DNA from 3 places in the Radiobacillus sp. PE A8.2 genome. Region 2 is predicted to be linked to each of the others. Evidence: a T-box and tRNA genes for the amino acid it is inferred to sense, from the RefSeq annotation. Region 2 holds a T-box; the other regions hold tRNA genes.
What was found. The T-box of region 2 lies ahead of argS (arginine--tRNA ligase). A T-box ahead of a tRNA ligase gene usually reads a tRNA of that ligase, here a tRNA-Arg.

Region 1 (6,256 bases), on a different contig from region 2:
TAATCCAAATGTAGTTGTCATTGGTGGTGGAACTGGAATGCCTGTCTTATTACGAGGGCTGAAAAGGTATCCACTCGATTTATCTGCGATTGTAACGGTAGCAGATGATGGAGGAAGCTCAGGAAGACTACGAACAGAAATGGCGATGCCTGCGCCAGGAGATATTCGAAACGTAATTGCTGCATTATCTGATGTCGAGCCCATGCTAATTGAGCTGTTTCAGCATCGCTTTCAAAACGGAAATGGTTTGTCTGGTCACTCGATGGGAAACCTTTTGCTCGCGGCGATGACTTCTGTCACTGGAGATTTTTATAACGGGATTAAAGAGATTTCGCGGGTTCTTAATGTGAAAGGTAAAATTTTTCCGATTGCAAACCAAAACATGGAATTACATGCTGAAATGGAAGACGGCCAGATTATTGTTGGTGAGTCGAATATACCGTTAGCTAATAAAAAAATTAAGCGTGTGTTTTTAAAGCCGGAGCCTGTTCTGCCTTTACCTGACGCAATTACTGCTGTATCTGAAGCAGATTTAATTGTGATTGCGCCAGGTAGTCTCTACACTAGTACATTGCCTAATTTGATTGTACCGCAAATTGGTGATGCCTTAAAAAGGGCGAAAGGTAAAATTGTCTATGTCTGTAATGTCATGACACAGTACGGTGAAACAACGGACTATACGGCAGCAGATCACGTACAAGCAATTACAAGACATGTAGGAGATGGCTGTATCCATTCGATTGTTGTACACAATAAACCGATTAAAAGTGACGTGCGTGCTGTTTATGCAGAGGAAAATGCACAACCAGTTGAATATGATCTTGCACGCCTTGTTAACATGGGGTTAGAAATAATTGAAGCAGATATTATCGATCACAATAAAACGATGCTGCGTCATGATACAGATAAAATAGCGAAACTCTTGTATTCGTTATTATAAGAGGTTCAAAAAGGCGTCGAATGATTAGTGGCGAAAGCTAGAGTTGGTTTATTTTTCCGATCCGGGAATTTAACCTCCTTCACCTTTTTGAACTCGAACTTATAAGGGGGGAGTTACCATGTCATTTGCATCGGAAATAAAAAAAGAGCTGACGAACATTCCGAATGAGAGTTGCTGTGCTCAATCTGAATTAGCGGCACTTATTCGTATGAATGGTGCGCTGTCATTATCAAGACAGGATTATGTGTTGGACATTCAGACTGAAAATGCAGCGATTGCTCGAAGAATTTATACATTACTTAAATCCCTCTACAGTTATCCAGTAGAATTACTCGTCCGAAAAAAAATGAAGCTGAAGAAAAACAATGTGTACATTGTGCGGCTGAAAGAAGGCGTACGGACGATTTTAGCTGAATTAAATATACTAGAAGAACCATTTACTTTAGTACGAGAGATTTCCGAAAAGTTTTTAGAAAAAACGTGTTGTCGAAAGGCATACTTGCGTGGTGCATTTCTTGCAGGTGGATCAGTTAACAATCCAGAAACATCATCATATCATCTAGAAATATTTAATTTTTATGAAGAACATAATGATTCATTGGTTCAATTAATGAACGATTTTGGTCTCCATGCAAGAATGTTAGAAAGAAAAAAGGGATATATTGCTTACATTAAAGAAGCAGAAAAAATCACCGAATTTCTCAGTCATATTGGTGCTCATAAAGCACTGTTGAAATTTGAAGATGTTCGGATTGTTCGTGATATGAGGAATAGCGTTAATCGTTTGGTTAACTGCGAAACAGCCAATTTAAATAAAACGATTGGTGCAGCGTTTCGCCAAGTCGAAAATATTCGCTTCATCGATCGCACGGTAGGATTAGATTCCCTCCCTGATAAACTAAAAGAGATTGCTACATTAAGAGTACAGCATCAGGACGTGTCACTTAAAGAGCTAGGGGAGCTTGTATCGACAGGAAAAATTAGTAAATCTGGAATCAATCATCGACTTCGAAAAATAGACGAGTTTGCCGACAAAATAAAAAAAGGGCAACCGATTAATGAATAATATATTTCTAAACATAGGCTTCGTATGCTATAATATGATAAATGCTCTCTGGAGATAGAGAGTAATTTTTTTCATAACAATGGTAGCGCTTTCATATATATATTATTTATAGAGCTTAATTATTGAGGGAGGAATAGAGATTGGTTGAGAAATCAGTAGTTATAGAATTGAAATCAGGTTTGCAGGCAAGACCTGCTGCAGAGTTTGTTCAGCTGGCAAATCGCTTTTCAAGTGAGATTTTTATTGATAAGGATGAGAAGCGGGTCAATGCCAAAAGTATTATGGGCGTGATGAGTCTGGCAATTGCTTCAGGCGATTCAATCATCATAATAGCCGATGGATCAGATGATGAAACCGCACTGCTGGAGCTAATTAACTTTGTGTCTGTTGCATCCTAGTATAACGAGATCGAACGCCTTTTTGTGAGATAAAACTTTTTTCAAAGTTTTTTTGTTCATAGCGGACACGGGATGCCATATTTATAGTTGATATCAGGAGTGAACGAATAAGATGCTAAAAAGTGCCGACTCCTGTTAAGGAAGTCGGCACTTGATCTGTGTTAATTATTCTGCAGTTTTTGGTGGTTGGCACACGTCACATTTACGTTGATTTTTGTCTTTAAATTTTTTAAATTGTTTTTCAAAATTGTTACCACATGCACATTTAAATAGTAATTTTTGAGAGAAACCATGATATTCTGTCGTTAGCAACTTACTTTCTGAATTTTTCTCTACAAATTCTTGAATCTTATCAATCGTCCATCGTTTATTCATTTATTAGCACCTCTATAGTTGATTGCTGGATATCCTAGTATCCTCACAATTAGTAGTATTGATATTCATCCTAGGTACTTTATTATAACATGAGCGAGTACACAATTAAAAAGTCTGAGAGTTTAAGTTATTGAAGAACAAAAAACACGTAGATTCTATTAGGAATCTACGTGTTTTTCCTTACGTGCTTATTCTGCAGGTTTTTTCTCCATTACTTTATCAATTAAACCATATTCTTTTGCTTTGTGTGCTTCCATGAAGTTATCGCGATCTGTATCGCGCTCGATTACTTCCATTGGTTGACCTGTACGTTCAGAAAGAATTGTGTTTAATTTTTTACGCATCTCGATGATTCGTTTTGCGTGAATCTGGATATCAGATGCTTGCCCTTGTGTGCCTCCTAGTGGTTGGTGAATCATTACTTCACTATTTGGTAGCGCATAACGTTTACCAGGCTCACCTGCTGCTAGTAAGAATGCTCCCATGGATGCTGCCATACCGATACAAATTGTAGATACATTTGGTTTAATGAACTGCATTGTATCATAGATTGCCATTCCGGCAGTGATCGAGCCACCAGGGGAATTAATGTATAAAGAAATATCTTTCTCTGGATCTTCTGCTGCTAGGAAAAGTAGCTGTGCAACAATGCTGTTTGATACGTTATCATCGATGCCGCTTCCTAACATAATAATACGGTCTTTTAATAGTCGTGAATAAATATCGTATGCACGTTCTCCGCGGTTAGTTTGTTCAATAACTGTTGGAATTAGATTCATTCAATTTATCCTCCTTAAGCTTTGTTCAATATGCTTATTGTAACTAAGTACATCTTAAACTAAATGGTCAATAAAGGTCAAACGATAAGCTGTTTACCTATTAAAAAATAAGGCTTCTTTCTAAAGGTTGTTGTTATTTCACGTAGTATCTAAACTCCTGCAAAATTTTGAGAGTGCTTGCACCGCTCCGGAAATGCACTTCGCTTTCCGCGGGGGGCTAGTGAGCCTCCTTGCGCTTTCGCGCTGCGGGGTCTCACTTAGACCCTTTCTTAAGGACTACAGGCTAAAACCGTCCATGCCGGACAACGCCTGCATAACCCTTGCCGGGCCTCAGGAGTCGAAGTGCATTTCCTCCGCTATAAAGGTGATTGCTCTTTATGACGGGTGATTGGAGCTCCAGGCAGTCGATCTTCGAAAATGAAAACCGCATTTTCTTCGTGCGGTGTAATTCGGGGAAGTTAATTCAAAGTCCTGCGGGAAAAGCGCGAGCTGAAGATCCACTCAGAAGCGCATTTTGGGACTGCGATTACTCGTCCCACCGAAAACATTTGCTTCTGAGTTAGCTGAAGCCGTGCCTGTTTAAAGAAAAACGCTTTAAACTAGCGTAAAGTGACTGCCTGGAGCGGAAATCACAAGCACTATGTCGCATTTTCATTTCAATTATGAAGTTTAAAAAACAACAAACTTTACGAAAAAGCCAAAAATAATTATGTAGATAAGGTGAGCTTTTATCATCATAGTCCCTATATTACATCGTATGTATTAATTGTAGCGTAAATTACCTAAATTCAGCGTTCCCTTTTTTACACAATATAAACATGGCAGCATAGGTTTTGTCAGTAGTAGGAATTGATTGATATTACTATAAAATGCCTATTTTCTACAATAGTGTGGTTTTAGAACTTAGTTAAATTTCCATAGAAAGCATAAAGGGTTCTGGTATTTTATGTTAAAGTTACATAAGAAGATTATGCAAAGAATAGAAATTTATGTTGAATTTGAGGAGGGAGGCTGTACTGAAAATGAATAAGTTACTTTTTAAAACGGTCATTGGTATTATTCTTCTAATGGTAATATCCTTAGTCCTTAAAGAGTATAAGGTAGTACTTAATTACAGTGGGGAAGGAATGATACTTTACGGACTTTTAATCAGTTTTCTCTACTTGTTATTCGGAATTTTAATTGAGTCAGAAAAAGTTAAAAAGATTATTGCTTTAAAAAAGGTTAAGGTAGATTGCGCTAAGGCTGTCCTTACGCTGATCCTTATTATATTTTCCACTATACCATTTGGAAGTTGGATACTATGGTTTGGGATTGACGGTTTTAATGCCATCAATCCATTGAGAAGCTTAGAAATAAGAGCAATAATGGGTGTGTTGGCAGGAATCTTATTGGTCCGATCCCTTAGTGAAAACTAAGCTAAAAATCGCTTCCATACAAATGTTGACACGTTTATAGGAAATTTGCCATATCCACAAGATTTACGAAAATAGACAAAAAATGCCTTGATTCCAATAGTGAAATCAAGACATAAGTCTATTAGCAATTTTTTGCAAGGTGTTTTTGTAATGATTTCCTACATTTGTATTGAAATCCTTTATAACCTATGCAGACAAATACCTAGTGGTATGGGCACAATTTATAGATAGGAAAAACAGTAATTGAAATAAGCAGCGCTATCGGTTATAATGGTTTTTGTCACAAATTTAATAAAGTTGTCTTGCGCCCGTAGCTCAGGGGATAGAGCATTGGTTTCCGGTACCAAGAGTCGGGGGTTCAAATCCCTCCGGGCGCGTTACATTATTTCCAGTAAGCCAAGGACCTCCATATGATATGGAGGTCCTTGGCTTTTTTCTTACGCAATCATACTATTTCGGATTACTCCAAAGTTTTGCTAAAATGACACTATTGAACTTGGAGGTAGCTATGAAAAATAATAATTTACAGCGTTTGGAAAATGCTGAGTTAATACAAGAAGCAGCATCCTTTATAAGAACGTGTTACTTCGAACTTGGGAAAAACGAGATTCAGATTGAGCAACGAATAGATGAAGTGATTTCAGAAATTAACGAAACGGGAACCTATAAGCATAGTTTTGAGGAATTGAGTCATGGAGCAAAAATGGCCTGGCGCAATTCCAATCGTTGCATTGGACGGTTGTTTTGGAATCGCTTGAAGGTGATTGATGCTAGAGAGATCACCGAGGCGTCTGATGTGTTTGATTTGCTTTTTAAGCATATTGTGTTTGCTACAAATAATGGTAAAGTCCAGTCTGCGATTACGATATTTAATGCAGATGCAGGTAACAATCGGACAGTGAGAATCTGGAACCATCAGCTATTACGCTATGCAGGCTATCAAACCGCAGACGGTATCATCGGTGATCCGGCGTCTGTGGCATTTACGGAGCGATGCATGGAGCTTGGCTGGGAGGGAAAGTTTGGTGCGTTTGATATCCTTCCATTAGTGGTGCAAATAGATGAGGATGAACCTCAATGGATGGATATTCCGGCCGATATTATTGTTGAAGTTGTGATCGAGCACCCTAATCATGACCTTTTTGGCGAACGAGAAGTGAAGTGGTATGCAGTGCCGATTATTGCAGATATGCGTCTTGAGATTGGCGGGATCAACTATGGCTGTGCCCCTTTTAACGGCTGGTATATGGGCACGGAGATTGGAGCTAGAAACCTTGCAG
Region 2 (6,256 bases):
TTTGCATCCAGTGTTGGATTTTTTTCGATAATACTTTGCTTAGCGAGATTGATCGCATCTTGTAACACCTGTTCTAGCAAGACAACCTTTCCTTTTCGTGTTGACATTTTCTTGCCATCTTTCAACATCATTCCAAAAGGAACATGTGTCAGTCCTTGGTGCCACCGATAGCCCATTTTTTCTAATACTACAAACAGCTGTTTGAAATGAAGCGATTGTTCACTTCCAACCACATATAGTGATTTAACAAAGTGATAATTATCTTGGCGATAAATTGCAGCAGCTAGGTCACGCGTTGCATACAGCGTTGTCCCGTCTTTTTTCTTGATCAAACACGGCGGTACATCCTCGTTTATTTGTACGACTTTTGCTCCTTCTGAATCCTGCAGTAATTTCTTTTCTTCTAGAAGTTGAACTACGCTTTCCATTTTATCATTATAAAAGGCTTCTCCATGATTAGAATCGAAGCTAACACCTAACAATTCATAAATCTTGGAAAACTCTTTTAGCGATTCCTCTCTGAACCATTTCCAAAGTGCTAATGCTTCTTCATCGCCGTCTTCTAACTTCTTAAATGCATGTCTCCCCTGGTCATTCAATTTGTCATTTTGTTCTGCTTCTTCATGAAAATGAACATATAATTTTAGTAATTCTTTGATCGGATTTTCTTTTACTTTTTGTTCATCTCCCCACAGTTTATAAGCAACAATTAATTTTCCAAACTGGGTTCCCCAATCACCTAAATAATTAATTTTGATCGGTTGAAACCCACACTTAGCAACAATATGTGCTAGTGAATTACCGATTACCGTGGATCGTAAATGCCCCATTGAAAAAGGCTTGGCAATATTCGGTGATGAAAAGTCAATTGTAATAACACCGTTATTGCCAATGTTTGCATCTCCATAGTGATGCTTGTTTGCAACGATTTCTTTTATCACACGAGCAGACACTTCTTGTTTATTCAAAAATACATTCACATATCCACTGACGGCTTCAACTTTTTCAAAAAAATCAGATACCTCAATCTTACTAGTAAGCGCATTGGCAATTGTTTGTGGTGACTGACGATAAATTTTGGCTAGGTCAAAACAAGGAAAAGCCATATCGCCCATATGTTCATATTTCGGTTTTTCAATCATCTGTATTAGCTTATTTTCTTCAACATGCTCCTTTAATTGATCGTGTAACGCATCAGCAAAAATAGCTTTATAATTCATACAAGTTCCTCCTAAAATAATAAAACACCCGCCTCTTTCCATAAGGAAAAGAGACGGGTGTTGTCATTGGCCCGCGGTACCACTCTGCTTGTTTATATGTAAACCACTCCATTTGTTAACGAGGTACACCCCGGCTCATCCTACTAATGTTCAGAAGAGCATCTACAAAGTCCGGTTCATCATTTGCGCCGTAATCAGGCTCCCACCACCCCTGACTCGCTGTACCTTTACAAACAACTACTCTCTTTGTCATTGAATTTCTTATGTATTTCAAACTATTATAACTACTTTTTCACAAATTGCAATAGCTCTTTATCGAAATTCGCTTGTTCTCACCTATAAACCAAACCGCTCTTTAATCATTGTCGCAACTTCTTCAGCACTCATTTTCGAATTATTTATTCTCAAATAATTTTCTTTGTTTATTTCTCCATGTTCCGAATTTAAACGCATTGTGTCCATCGTGCTCAATAAATTGTGTTCTGATTGCTCGACGTTTCTTTTTGTCGGTTTATGCTCTAGCCTGTTCGCTGTTTTATTTCGTTTTAGCCTCTCTTCTACATCTGCTTCTAACTCAACAAAGAATATTTCGGCTCCTCGGTCACTAAATGTACTAGACATTTTTTCAACAGCTTCCCAGTCCTCTTTTTCGTTAAATGCCCAAACAAAAGTAAAAATCATTCCATATTGATCACTTTTCGAAAACGATTTAAATATTTCTTCACGAAACAGCGTGGATAATCTCCACATTTCAGGACTAAATCCGAAAAACGGCTCAAGCAAATCGATCGTCATATGGTTATGGAATAGTTGTAAATCAGTAATTTTTGATAACGCTTGTCCGACAGTCATTTTTCCAACTGCCTGAGGTCCGAATAGTAAAACAAATCTCACTGCTTTTTCACGCCTGGATTTTTCTAAAAGTATATCATTTCAGTCAACTAAACCGTAGACCACATACTTATAGTTCCCATGAATCAATACTATAAGCGTCTTATAACAAAATACCTGGCCCTAAATTATTAAGAGCAAACACTTCACTATAGCAGAAAACTAGCATCACCCACATCTACAAAATACGCCTTTCCGCTCACCGCATCAATGACACGGACATGGCCGACAGTGTCTGGAAAAGAGGCAACATAGCTTAAAGAAAATATTGATTTTTGATCTTCATCATACTCACGAACAAACATGAGCTCCATTTCTACATGTTTCTCGTAAATTTTTTTCACATCTTCCTTGGAAAGGACAGGTAAACTCGGAAACTTCTTAAATAGCGCATCAGATGGGACATCAAGATTAAAATTATTCACTTTTCCAGAATACCTTCCCACTTCCATAATAGATACGTGTTGATCTACGCGTACTTTATTACAAAATAAGTGAAAGTAAAACGTATATGAAGGCTCAGATTCAATGTCTTCTTCATAAAAATCGATCTCTTCTTCGGATTCGGACTCTTCAACTTCATCATCTATTACTTCTTCATCCTCAAGTTCATCGTCTAAAAAATCTTCAAGCATTTCAACCTGAAATCTTGTATCTGTATCTGAAAAGAGTTTATACAACAACTGAAACGCAACCTGTCTGGCTTTCACTTCCCCAATTTCCGCGTCGTTTTCTTCTATAGCTTCTCCGCTTACGATCTGCACAAGCCTTGACGTATTTTCATCAAAGCAAAGCTTCACAATATCGTTATCTTGTTCATCCATATCAAAAGAGAAATTTTTCACTTCGTCCTTTGTTGACCATAGCTCTATTTTTTTCCCTTCCGTTATCTGCTTATCTAGCAATTTATATTCAGCTGTTAAGCCGACGAGCTGATGTATGCTTTCAGTTGGAACAGGTTGTTTTGGAATCGGTTCGGATTCGTGTTTTTCTTGTACACTAGCAGGCTCCGTTCCATCGACTGGTATATCGAAGGCATGCTCCAAAACCCCATATACAAGATGATATTGATTATCGCCATTTTTATATATTTCATTATCCAGTTGCTGAATCATAATTTCAAAGTCCAATTTATCCATATATCTCTGCAGTGCTTCTTCCTTTGAAATCAACGCATCAGCATATTTAACTTCAAATTTTTCATCTGAATTAGTAAAATATGTTACTTGTCCAGAAGTGGAAACTGATATAGTAAATCCTGTACTATGTAGAAATAAACCGTATTTTTCCTCCCTTTTTTCATAAATGACCATATAAGGATTATCCAAATCTATCACTGCCGATAACTCATATTCTTGTGGTTGTTCAGGATAAAATGTGTTGATAAATTGATCCGCGATCGTAACAATTTCCGCCTTTTGTATTTCTCCAGGTTGTGCTTCTTCATACATGCAAAAGGTCATTAATTCTCCTTTTGCGTTAACCGAGTAAGACCCAATTTCTTCATCTGACTCTACCACTACTAAATCAAATGTATCTTCTTCATATTCTGAAACTCTATCATAGACAGTTGCTGGTAAAAAAGGCTGAAGTTGTTGCAACATTGTTTTCATCTGTTCCTCCATAATCATTATTTGAATTAATTATAATGACAAATTTTGGTTTCGCAAATAACATTTTCCAACGAATTTAACACCATACGTACATTATTAATCTATGCTTTTATAATTTAAAAAAACAGCATGGATCATTCAAATAACTTACATCGACGACAAATAGTTTTGAAAAAATTGGTATTTTCATGGTAAAATAAATTATTAACAGAATTTTTAAAAAAGGAGCGCAGACAATGATTTTACAATATCTAATTGTTCCATTAATTGTTGTTCTAGTCGTATATATGATTATGTCGGTAAAGTACAAAGATATAGAAAAAATCGATAAAGGATTTATACTGAACTACCATAAGCTCTCCTATAGAAGAAGGTTAATACGTGCTCTATGGGGTATTCCCTTTTCGTTACTTTTATATCTTGCTTTATTTTGGCTTGCCGATTTAACCACTGAAGAATATAGAAACCTTGGAATAGTCTTCTTATTCCTTCTACTGATCAACATAGCTTATGAATATGGAAAATGGAAAAAGCATGTGAAGTAATAGTGTGCAACTATCTTTCTCAAAGAGGATGCGATTTAGTAATAAGCAGTAGCGGTATTATTTTCTGGCAAAGGAGCGGGTGAAATTGGCTATGCTTATTAAAAAATTTGGCTTACTACTTTTCGCCATCCTGTTTTTATGGTTTATCATACATACGATCATCATCGTCATAGATGGGCTCACTGATGAGTTGGAGCGTGTTGACACAGCAGTAGTACTTGGTAATAAAGTAGAATTAGATGGTCAGCCTTCTACTAGATTACAAGCAAGATTAGATAAATCAGCAGCGCTTTATAAAGACGAGTATTTTAAGTACATCATTGTTAGTGGCGGGATAGGGAAAGAAGGCTTTGATGAGGCAACAGTAATGAAACAATATTTAGTAGATAAAGGTATCCCGTCAGAGGTAATTATTGAAGATAACGACGGATACAATTCATTCATGACCGCTCAAAATACTACAGAAATAATGAAAGATTTAAATTTAGACTCCGTAATGGTAATCACACAATACTTTCATATCACACGAACAAAATTAGCGTTTAGTAAATTTGGACATGAAGACGTATATGGAGCGCATGCGGAAATCTTTGAATTTAGAGATTTATATTCGATAATTCGGGAATTCCCTGCTTATTATAAATACCTTTTCCAATATTGAGCGTATGAATGATTGCATAATAACAACAGTTGTTGTATGCGACACGTACAGATGAATATCTAAGTACAAGGGAGGAATATCAATGATAAAAGCAGTTAGCGGGGCTATTATCGTCACTTTATTGGCAATTGCCTTAATACTAGGATTTATGAAATACCAAGACTACAAGAATAGTTTAGAAAATATTCTAGCCGCAGATTTATATGATGTGTTGACTTCCTATGATGATTTTTTAGAGAATTATGAAGAACAACCAGCTTTATCTTTACAATATATTCAGAATTCTAAAGTTGATTTAGAAAAGATACAAATCTTTTCTGAGGACTTAGATCATGACATAGGCTATCAAGAACTTGGACCAATTACAGAAGATTTTTTAACAATAATGCATACGATCGAAGTCGAGTTCACTAATAATAGAGAACTAAGTACGAACCGTTTCGATGATTTGAACACGATGTTAAATGAACTTAAAATTATCGTGTATAACAATTATTATAATGATAAAGATAATCATCATGGTGGACAAGCGAAATTACAATTAAATCAAGTGGAAGATATTAACGAATTCAGGGATAAATTAGACAATTATATTACGGATAATAAGTTGAGCATTTCCCAATAGGAAATGGCTCTTATATGTTAGTATTTGCACATTCATCATCTGTAACCCCTTAGGCCGAAGCTACATGACTGCCATCTACTTTACCAGCCACGGTTCACTGAATAACCTAACTTCACTCTATTCAAGAAATAAGCTTCAAACCCACCGCCGAAGAAAGAATCAGTACAATAAACAACAATCTTCTCCATTCTTTCGGTTCCCCGTATAATACCATTCCCATTATGGTAGACCCAACGGTTCCAATTCCTGTCCAAATGCCATAAACCGTGCCCATCGGCAATGTTTGCATCGCATAAGACAAAAGCGAGAGACTTAAACTAAATGTAACGATTAGATAAATCATAGCATCCCACTTTTTCATAGCTAATCGCTTGATATTTATCACGCCAATAACTTCAAAAATTCCTGCTAATAAAACTGCTAACCACGCCATTATGCGACACCTTTACTTTCTGAAGACTCACTTGATACTAGCTTTAAGCCTATGACCCCAATCAATAGCGTAACAATTAGAAGAATTTTCAATGGTTGAAAAGGCTCACCATAGACAACAATTTCCACTAACACCGTACCGACAGTTCCTAGACCTGCAAAGACTGCATAAACAGTTCCAATTGGGAGATTTTTTGCAGCAAGTGGTAAAAGAAAAAAGGTTACAATAATCGCTATTATCGTCAAACTCCATTCTAAGACACTTTCTG
Region 3 (6,256 bases), on a different contig from region 2:
TAGCGATCACTGCATCAAGAGAACGGGTACCCTTCCCACTCATTTTTGAGGTATTAATCATGGAGGTTGCTTTTGAATTAATTCGTGAAGCAGGAATAAGAATTCCTAATCCATTAGGACCGACGATTGGTATCGTTGGTGCATTAATACTGGGACAAGCAGCAGTTGAAGCAAATATTATTAGTCCAATCATTGTTATTATCTCTGCTGTATCCGGCCTTACATCATTCGCAGTTTCTGACATTAGTATTAACTACACGCTTCGGATTACTCGTTTTCTGTTTATCCTGGCGGCAGGAATCTTTGGGATGTTTAGCTTAATGGGGGCATTTATGATGTGGTTTATGTATGTCGCATCGATTAAATCATTTGGTGTACCATATTTTTCTCCTTTATCCCCTGGTTTTACATCACCTCATGATACGTTATTTCGCAAGGCCATAAGAGCAGAAATTTTCCGACCAGGACAAATTAAACCAAAAGACTTACAAAAAAAGAAAAAACAATCTTAGAAACTTATTAGGTGGCTTGCACAAATGAAAGATGAGAAAACATTAAAAGCAAAAGAAATGTTTGCGATAGTAGTACTATTTATTGGACTAAAACTTTCTGATACAACGCCTTCTTTACTTGCTCAAAAAGCGCAAAACGCTTTTTGGATGATTCCAATTGTAGCCTTTATCGTTATTTTCCCATCATTTCTTTTGCTGCTTTATTTATTAAAAAAGTATAAAGATAAAAATTTAATTGAATTAATGGAGCAAATCTTAGGAACCTTGGTCGGTAAGCTATTCGGATTTGTTATTTTTCTTTTTGCCTTCCTTTCATTAGCACTTGATAGTAGAAACTACGTTGAACAAATTAAATTGCTCTACTTCCCCGAATCACCAACTGTTATCGTATTTTTTATTTTTATCGGTGTTGCTTGTTATTGTGCAAAAAAGGGCTTTGAAGTGATTGGTTTCACTTCATTTATTGGACTTCCGCTCGTTAAAATTGCCGTATTCCTGTTAGCTTACTTAATTTTCAGTAAAGCTATATTTCCACGGATATTTCCGATATTTGGTACAGGACTTGACGTTATTCTGACGCAAGGCGTATTAAAAGGATCCCTTTTTGCTGAACTATTTTTTCTAACGATTGCTTACACTACATTTAAGGAAACGAAGAGTTTTCGAACTGGGGGAATATTAGGAAGTATCTTTGTCATGGTAGAAATCGTTTTATTTTATTTAATCTATACGATGGTATTTGATTATAATTCAATCTCTAAGATTGCCTTTCCGTTTCATGATGTTACCCAGTATATAAACTTTGGTGAATTTATTACGAATGTAGAAACTTTCTTTATGGTGTTTTGGCTGTTGGCGGCCTATATCCGATTTATTGTATTCTTATATCTCGTTACATGGATATTTGCTGCAGTATTCAATATTAATGAATTTGAACCATTAATATTGCCTTTTGCATTTTTTACAATCATTGCTGGTTTGCTTCCAGAAAACTCATTAATCAATGAATTGCTGTTAAGAGATCAACTCTTAAATATTATGACGCCTGTATTAATATTTTTTCCTATTCTTTTATGGATTGTTGCTTTTAGTAAGGGGGATTTAAAGCGATTATGACCTGGATGAAATGTATTTTTATAGTATTGATCTTTTTGGTTCTCACAGGATGTTATGACAAAGTAGAGTTAGAACAACAATCTTATGTTATTGCTATTGGTGTAGATAAAACAGATGAAAAAGGTGTGTTTCGTTTTACGTTTCAAATCGCAAATCCTGAAGTTGGCTCTACTGTAGGGGCTGGTTCCTCTGAAGACCCAAAGGAAACTGTTACATTAACCGGTGGAGATATCTTAACAGCAACAAATACTGCTAACTCGTTTGTTTCTAAAGAAATAACCTTAGACCAAACAAAGGTGTTAATCATATCCGAAGAATTAGCAAGATCAGGTGATTTTATCCGTATTATTCAATCTGCAAGTAGAACAACGCAGATTCGAAGAGGTGTACAAATTATTGTTAGCAAAGAAAATGCTAGTGTTTTTTTAAATAATAACAATCCTAAATTGGAAACAAGACCACATAAATATTATCAATATATGATTAGCCGGGCAAAAGAAACTGGCATTATCCCAGATGCTGATATCCATCGTTTTTTTCAAATTACTGAAGGAGATGCCGATTTATTTTTGGCTATTTATGCTACTACAGAAATTGGGAAAACGAAGCATGATGGCTATGAAGACGAGTATATAGCTGGTGAAATACCACAACAAGGTGGTAATACGACGCAATTTATGGGATCAGCGGTATTTAAAGAAGGGGTAATGATTGATACCCTTGATGGTCAGGAAACGAGAATATCGTTAGTGTTTGATTATACCCAGAACTTGGATGATTTATTATCTACTTATGTAGATCCGGTAGACGACGAATATCGAATTGCAGCTGATTATTCTCAAAAGACTGCCCCTGAAGTAAAGGTCAAATATAATAAAAATAAACCTACCAAAATTGATGTAACCGTTAATTTCCAAATAGAGATACTTGCAATTCCAAGTTTAGTCGATTATGCAAAAAATAAAGAATATCAAAAACTATTGTCGAAATCCATTGAAGAAGCATTGGAGAAAAAAGCAAGTGAACTAATAAAAAAAACACAAGAAGTGTATCGAGCAGAACCATTTTATTGGTCACTTTTTGTTAGAAAATATTTTCGAACCATCGAACAGTATGAACAAGCTGATTGGAATGAAAACATCTATCCAAATGCCGACATCACGGTTAATTACAATCTAGTACGATTAGAGTTTGGTAAAATGATTAATGATTCCAACCTTTCAGAAGTGAGGGATTAATATGGGTAGAATTATTCTAGGAGCAATAGCGCTTTACGTCGCCATTTTCTGCGGTAATTATGCAAGAACTTGCTTTAAAGAAAAGAATAAATTAGGTGGAATTGCTATTTCTGTGATGTCACTACTTGCTTTAGCATCACCGTTCATTTACTTTATGATGGTTAGGTAGCAATAGTACAAAGATGGATCATAAGAAAATCGTAGAGCGCCCGTTTAGCAACGTAGCGACTGGAGCGAATTGAATGAATCACGATGAGCTCGTGAATGGATGATGACTCATGTTAAGGCGATTCGTGAAGTCGCCTAATTTCTGGCGCTCGGAGTTAGACACAAAAAAACCATCTAATCAAATTTTGATTAAAAGGCTTTTTATGGAGTTCTATTAGGTCCGACAATTTGAGTATCAATGGCGCACGGCTTATATTATTTTTCAGCTAGACCGTGCGACATCCAAAATTGTCAAAACCGTGATATGACAGTGATAATGGCCCCAGTAGGATTCGAACCTACGACACATGGTTTAGGAAACCAATGCTCTATCCCCTGAGCTATGGAGCCATGTTTAGACAAGTACTACTTATTATACAAAATCATTGTCCAATTGAAAAGGGAAAGTCACCGCTTCTTCTTTTTCTCGATATTTTCCAACTGTTGTTTTGCTGAGAAACTGTCCTAGTTATGATATGTTATGATAAAATATAGTTTGCTGTAAAAATAGAGAATTTTGTCGGATTTGATCGGAGGATAAGTAATGAACAAGCTTCCTTTTGTTGCCGTAGAAGGGCCAATCGGTGTAGGAAAGACATCTTTAGCGAAACGATTAGCTGATCATTTTCAGTTTGTTTTATTAAAAGAAATCGTTGAAGAAAATCCATTTTTGGGGAAATTTTATGATGATATCGAAGCGTGGAGTTTTCAAACAGAAATGTTTTTCCTCTGTAATCGTTACAAACAATTAGAGGATATCGAAAAGTATTATTTAACACAAAACAAGGCAGTTATTGCCGATTACCATATTTCAAAGAATATGATTTTTGCTCAACGCACATTGCAAGAGGCGCAATTCGATAAATATGCGAAAGTTTATGACATTCTTACTGCCGATATGCCTAAGCCAAACATGATGGTCTATCTTGATGCCAGCTTAGAAACTTTGCTGCAAAGAATTGAAATGCGTGGTCGACAAGTGGAGCATAATATCCAAGCCTCTTACCTTGAGCAACTATCAAAGGATTACCAACAATTTATGAATAAATTTGAAAGCATGCATCCTGATATTCCTGTGATTCGAATTAATGGGGATACCGTTGATTTTGTAAAACATGAAGCAGATTTTTCAATTATTTTAGATCAAGTAGAAAAGCATATGCATAAAGGGGAAGTTGTACAATGAGTTTACGAGATACCTATAAGATTCCAAATGATAGTGTAATAACGATAGCAGGTACTGTTGGCGTTGGAAAATCGACGATGACGAAGGCGTTAGCTAATGCACTTAACTTCCGTACCTCCTTCGAAAAGGTAGATACAAATCCATACCTTGATAACTTCTATTCAGATTTTCAGCGATGGAGCTTTCATCTACAAGTCTATTTTCTAGCAGAACGATTTAAGGAACAGAAACGCATTTTTGAATATGGTGGAGGATTCATACAGGACCGTTCTATTTATGAGGACACTGGAATCTTTGCTAAAATGCACAATGAAAAAGGCACAATGTCTGCGGTTGATTATGAAACATACCGTAGTTTATTTGACGCGATGGTGATGACACCTTATTTCCCTCACCCGGATTTACTTATTTATTTAGAAGGATCTTTTGACGATATCGTTGATCGGATTAAACTCCGTGGACGCCCGATGGAGCAACAAACACCACTTAGTTATTGGAAAGAAATGTTCGGTAGATATGAGGAATGGATTAACAACTTTAATGCTTGTCCGGTGCTACGTATAAATATTGCTGATTATGATGTTATTAAAGATGAGGAATCGATTGAAGTCGTATTAGAAAAAGTCGGCCACTTCATCCAACAGTCTAGAAAATGGAAATCAGGGCAACCAGTCTAATATGATAAGAAGGTTGTTGTAAATTTTATTCCCTTGTTCATTTCAAAGTTGAAGTAAAATGCGTCGTAGTTTGGCGAGTGCTTGACCCGCTCCGGAAATGCCCTTCGCTTTCCGCGGGGGGCTAGTGAGCCTCCTCGCGCCTTCGCGCTGCGGGGTCTCACTTACGCCGCTAGTCCCGCAGGAGTCGAAGGGCATTTCCTCCGCTGTTAACTGGATTGCTCCTTACGTCGGGTGATTGGAGCTCCAGGCAGTCGACTCCTGCGGGACAGCGCGAGCTGAAGATCCACTCAGAAGCGCACTATGCTTCTGAGTTAGCTGAAGCCGTGCCCGCGGAAAGCGACTGTCTGGAGCGGAAATCACGTGCACTACGTTACGACGGAGTCTAGCTATTTTACGTACTAACAACAACCTTATATAAAAAAAGAAATTGAGCATACCATACCGCTCAATTTCTTTTTTTATGGTTATTTATTTTTCCTTCACGGTAAAGTTACTACCAAGTTCTTGCGATCGCTCCACCGCGCGATTTACACAACTAATCAAAGCCTGTTGGAAGTTATGTGATGCTAGCTCCTCAATCGCTGCTTGCGTGACTCCATTTGGACTAGTAATTTTCCTCCGTAGTTCGGCAGGCTCATCCTCAGAAACTTTTAACATTTCCGCCACGCCAGTAAGTGTCTGGGCAATTAAATCCCTGGCAATATGTTTGTCTAAGTTATGTACTTCTGCTGCTTTCTCCATCGCTTCAACCGCATAATAGAAATAAGCAGGCCCACTTCCAGCAAGAGCCGTCATAATATCAATTTTATCTTCCGGTGCAACTGTCGTTGTCCCAATTGTTTGTAACAGCTGTTCTGCTTGCTTAACATGCAATGGTGACGCATATTTACCTGCAGCAATAGTTGTCGCTGAAAGTCCAATTGTTGCAGACGTGTTTGGCATTACACGAATCACTGGGATTTGCAAGCCGATCGTTTCTGTTATGAAATCACTTGATACACCCGCTAATACAGATAATAAAATTTGATTTTCAAGTAGATACGGTCTAATTTCATTGATCGACTCTTCAACACCATTTGGTTTCATTGCTAAAATAACGATATCGGCACCATCTATGACTTCCTGTTTATTTGAAGAAGTATGAATATGATAAAGCTTATTTAGGTAGTCTAATCGATCTTGGTTTGACTTATTTGTTACGCTAATTTGTTCTGGTTTTAACAATCCGCTTGTTTTCATTCCGATAATCATTGCTTCTGCCATCGAACCGGCACCAATAAATGCTACTTTTCTTAACACGTAGTTCCACTCCTTACATTT

Region 1: it has a tRNA-Arg gene. The T-box ahead of argS (arginine--tRNA ligase) is inferred to sense a tRNA for this amino acid. The anticodon was not compared.
Region 3: it has a tRNA-Arg gene. The T-box ahead of argS (arginine--tRNA ligase) is inferred to sense a tRNA for this amino acid. The anticodon was not compared.

Annotation. Positions count from the first base shown of each region.
Region 1 is NZ_JBJGXI010000022.1:32,820-39,075, forward strand. Features, by position in the region: gene ACI6MV_RS12940 (gluconeogenesis factor YvcK family protein) at 1-940, shown strand, start outside; gene whiA (DNA-binding protein WhiA) at 1,059-2,006, shown strand; gene ACI6MV_RS12950 (HPr family phosphocarrier protein) at 2,147-2,404, shown strand; gene ACI6MV_RS12955 (hypothetical protein) at 2,570-2,779, opposite strand; gene clpP (ATP-dependent Clp endopeptidase proteolytic subunit ClpP) at 2,968-3,558, opposite strand; gene ACI6MV_RS12965 (hypothetical protein) at 4,581-4,976, shown strand; tRNA gene ACI6MV_RS12970 (tRNA-Arg) at 5,281-5,353, shown strand; gene ACI6MV_RS12975 (nitric oxide synthase oxygenase) at 5,485-6,256, shown strand, end outside.
Region 2 is NZ_JBJGXI010000003.1:24,553-30,808, forward strand. Features, by position in the region: gene argS (arginine--tRNA ligase) at 1-1,220, opposite strand, end outside; T-box leader at 1,267-1,482, opposite strand; gene ACI6MV_RS02335 (AAA family ATPase) at 1,557-2,114, opposite strand; gene ACI6MV_RS02340 (YcdB/YcdC domain-containing protein) at 2,261-3,724, opposite strand; gene ACI6MV_RS02345 (hypothetical protein) at 3,961-4,269, shown strand; gene ACI6MV_RS02350 (YdcF family protein) at 4,361-4,930, shown strand; gene ACI6MV_RS02355 (hypothetical protein) at 5,013-5,555, shown strand; gene ACI6MV_RS02360 (DMT family transporter) at 5,677-5,988, opposite strand; gene ACI6MV_RS02365 (DMT family transporter) at 5,988-6,256, opposite strand, start outside.
Region 3 is NZ_JBJGXI010000054.1:23,500-29,755, reverse strand. Features, by position in the region: gene ACI6MV_RS21235 (spore germination protein) at 1-512, shown strand, start outside; gene ACI6MV_RS21230 (GerAB/ArcD/ProY family transporter) at 537-1,628, shown strand; gene ACI6MV_RS21225 (Ger(x)C family spore germination protein) at 1,634-2,866, shown strand; gene ACI6MV_RS21220 (hypothetical protein) at 2,868-3,035, shown strand; tRNA gene ACI6MV_RS21215 (tRNA-Arg) at 3,352-3,424, opposite strand; gene ACI6MV_RS21210 (deoxynucleoside kinase) at 3,618-4,259, shown strand; gene ACI6MV_RS21205 (deoxynucleoside kinase) at 4,256-4,936, shown strand; gene proC (pyrroline-5-carboxylate reductase) at 5,405-6,235, opposite strand.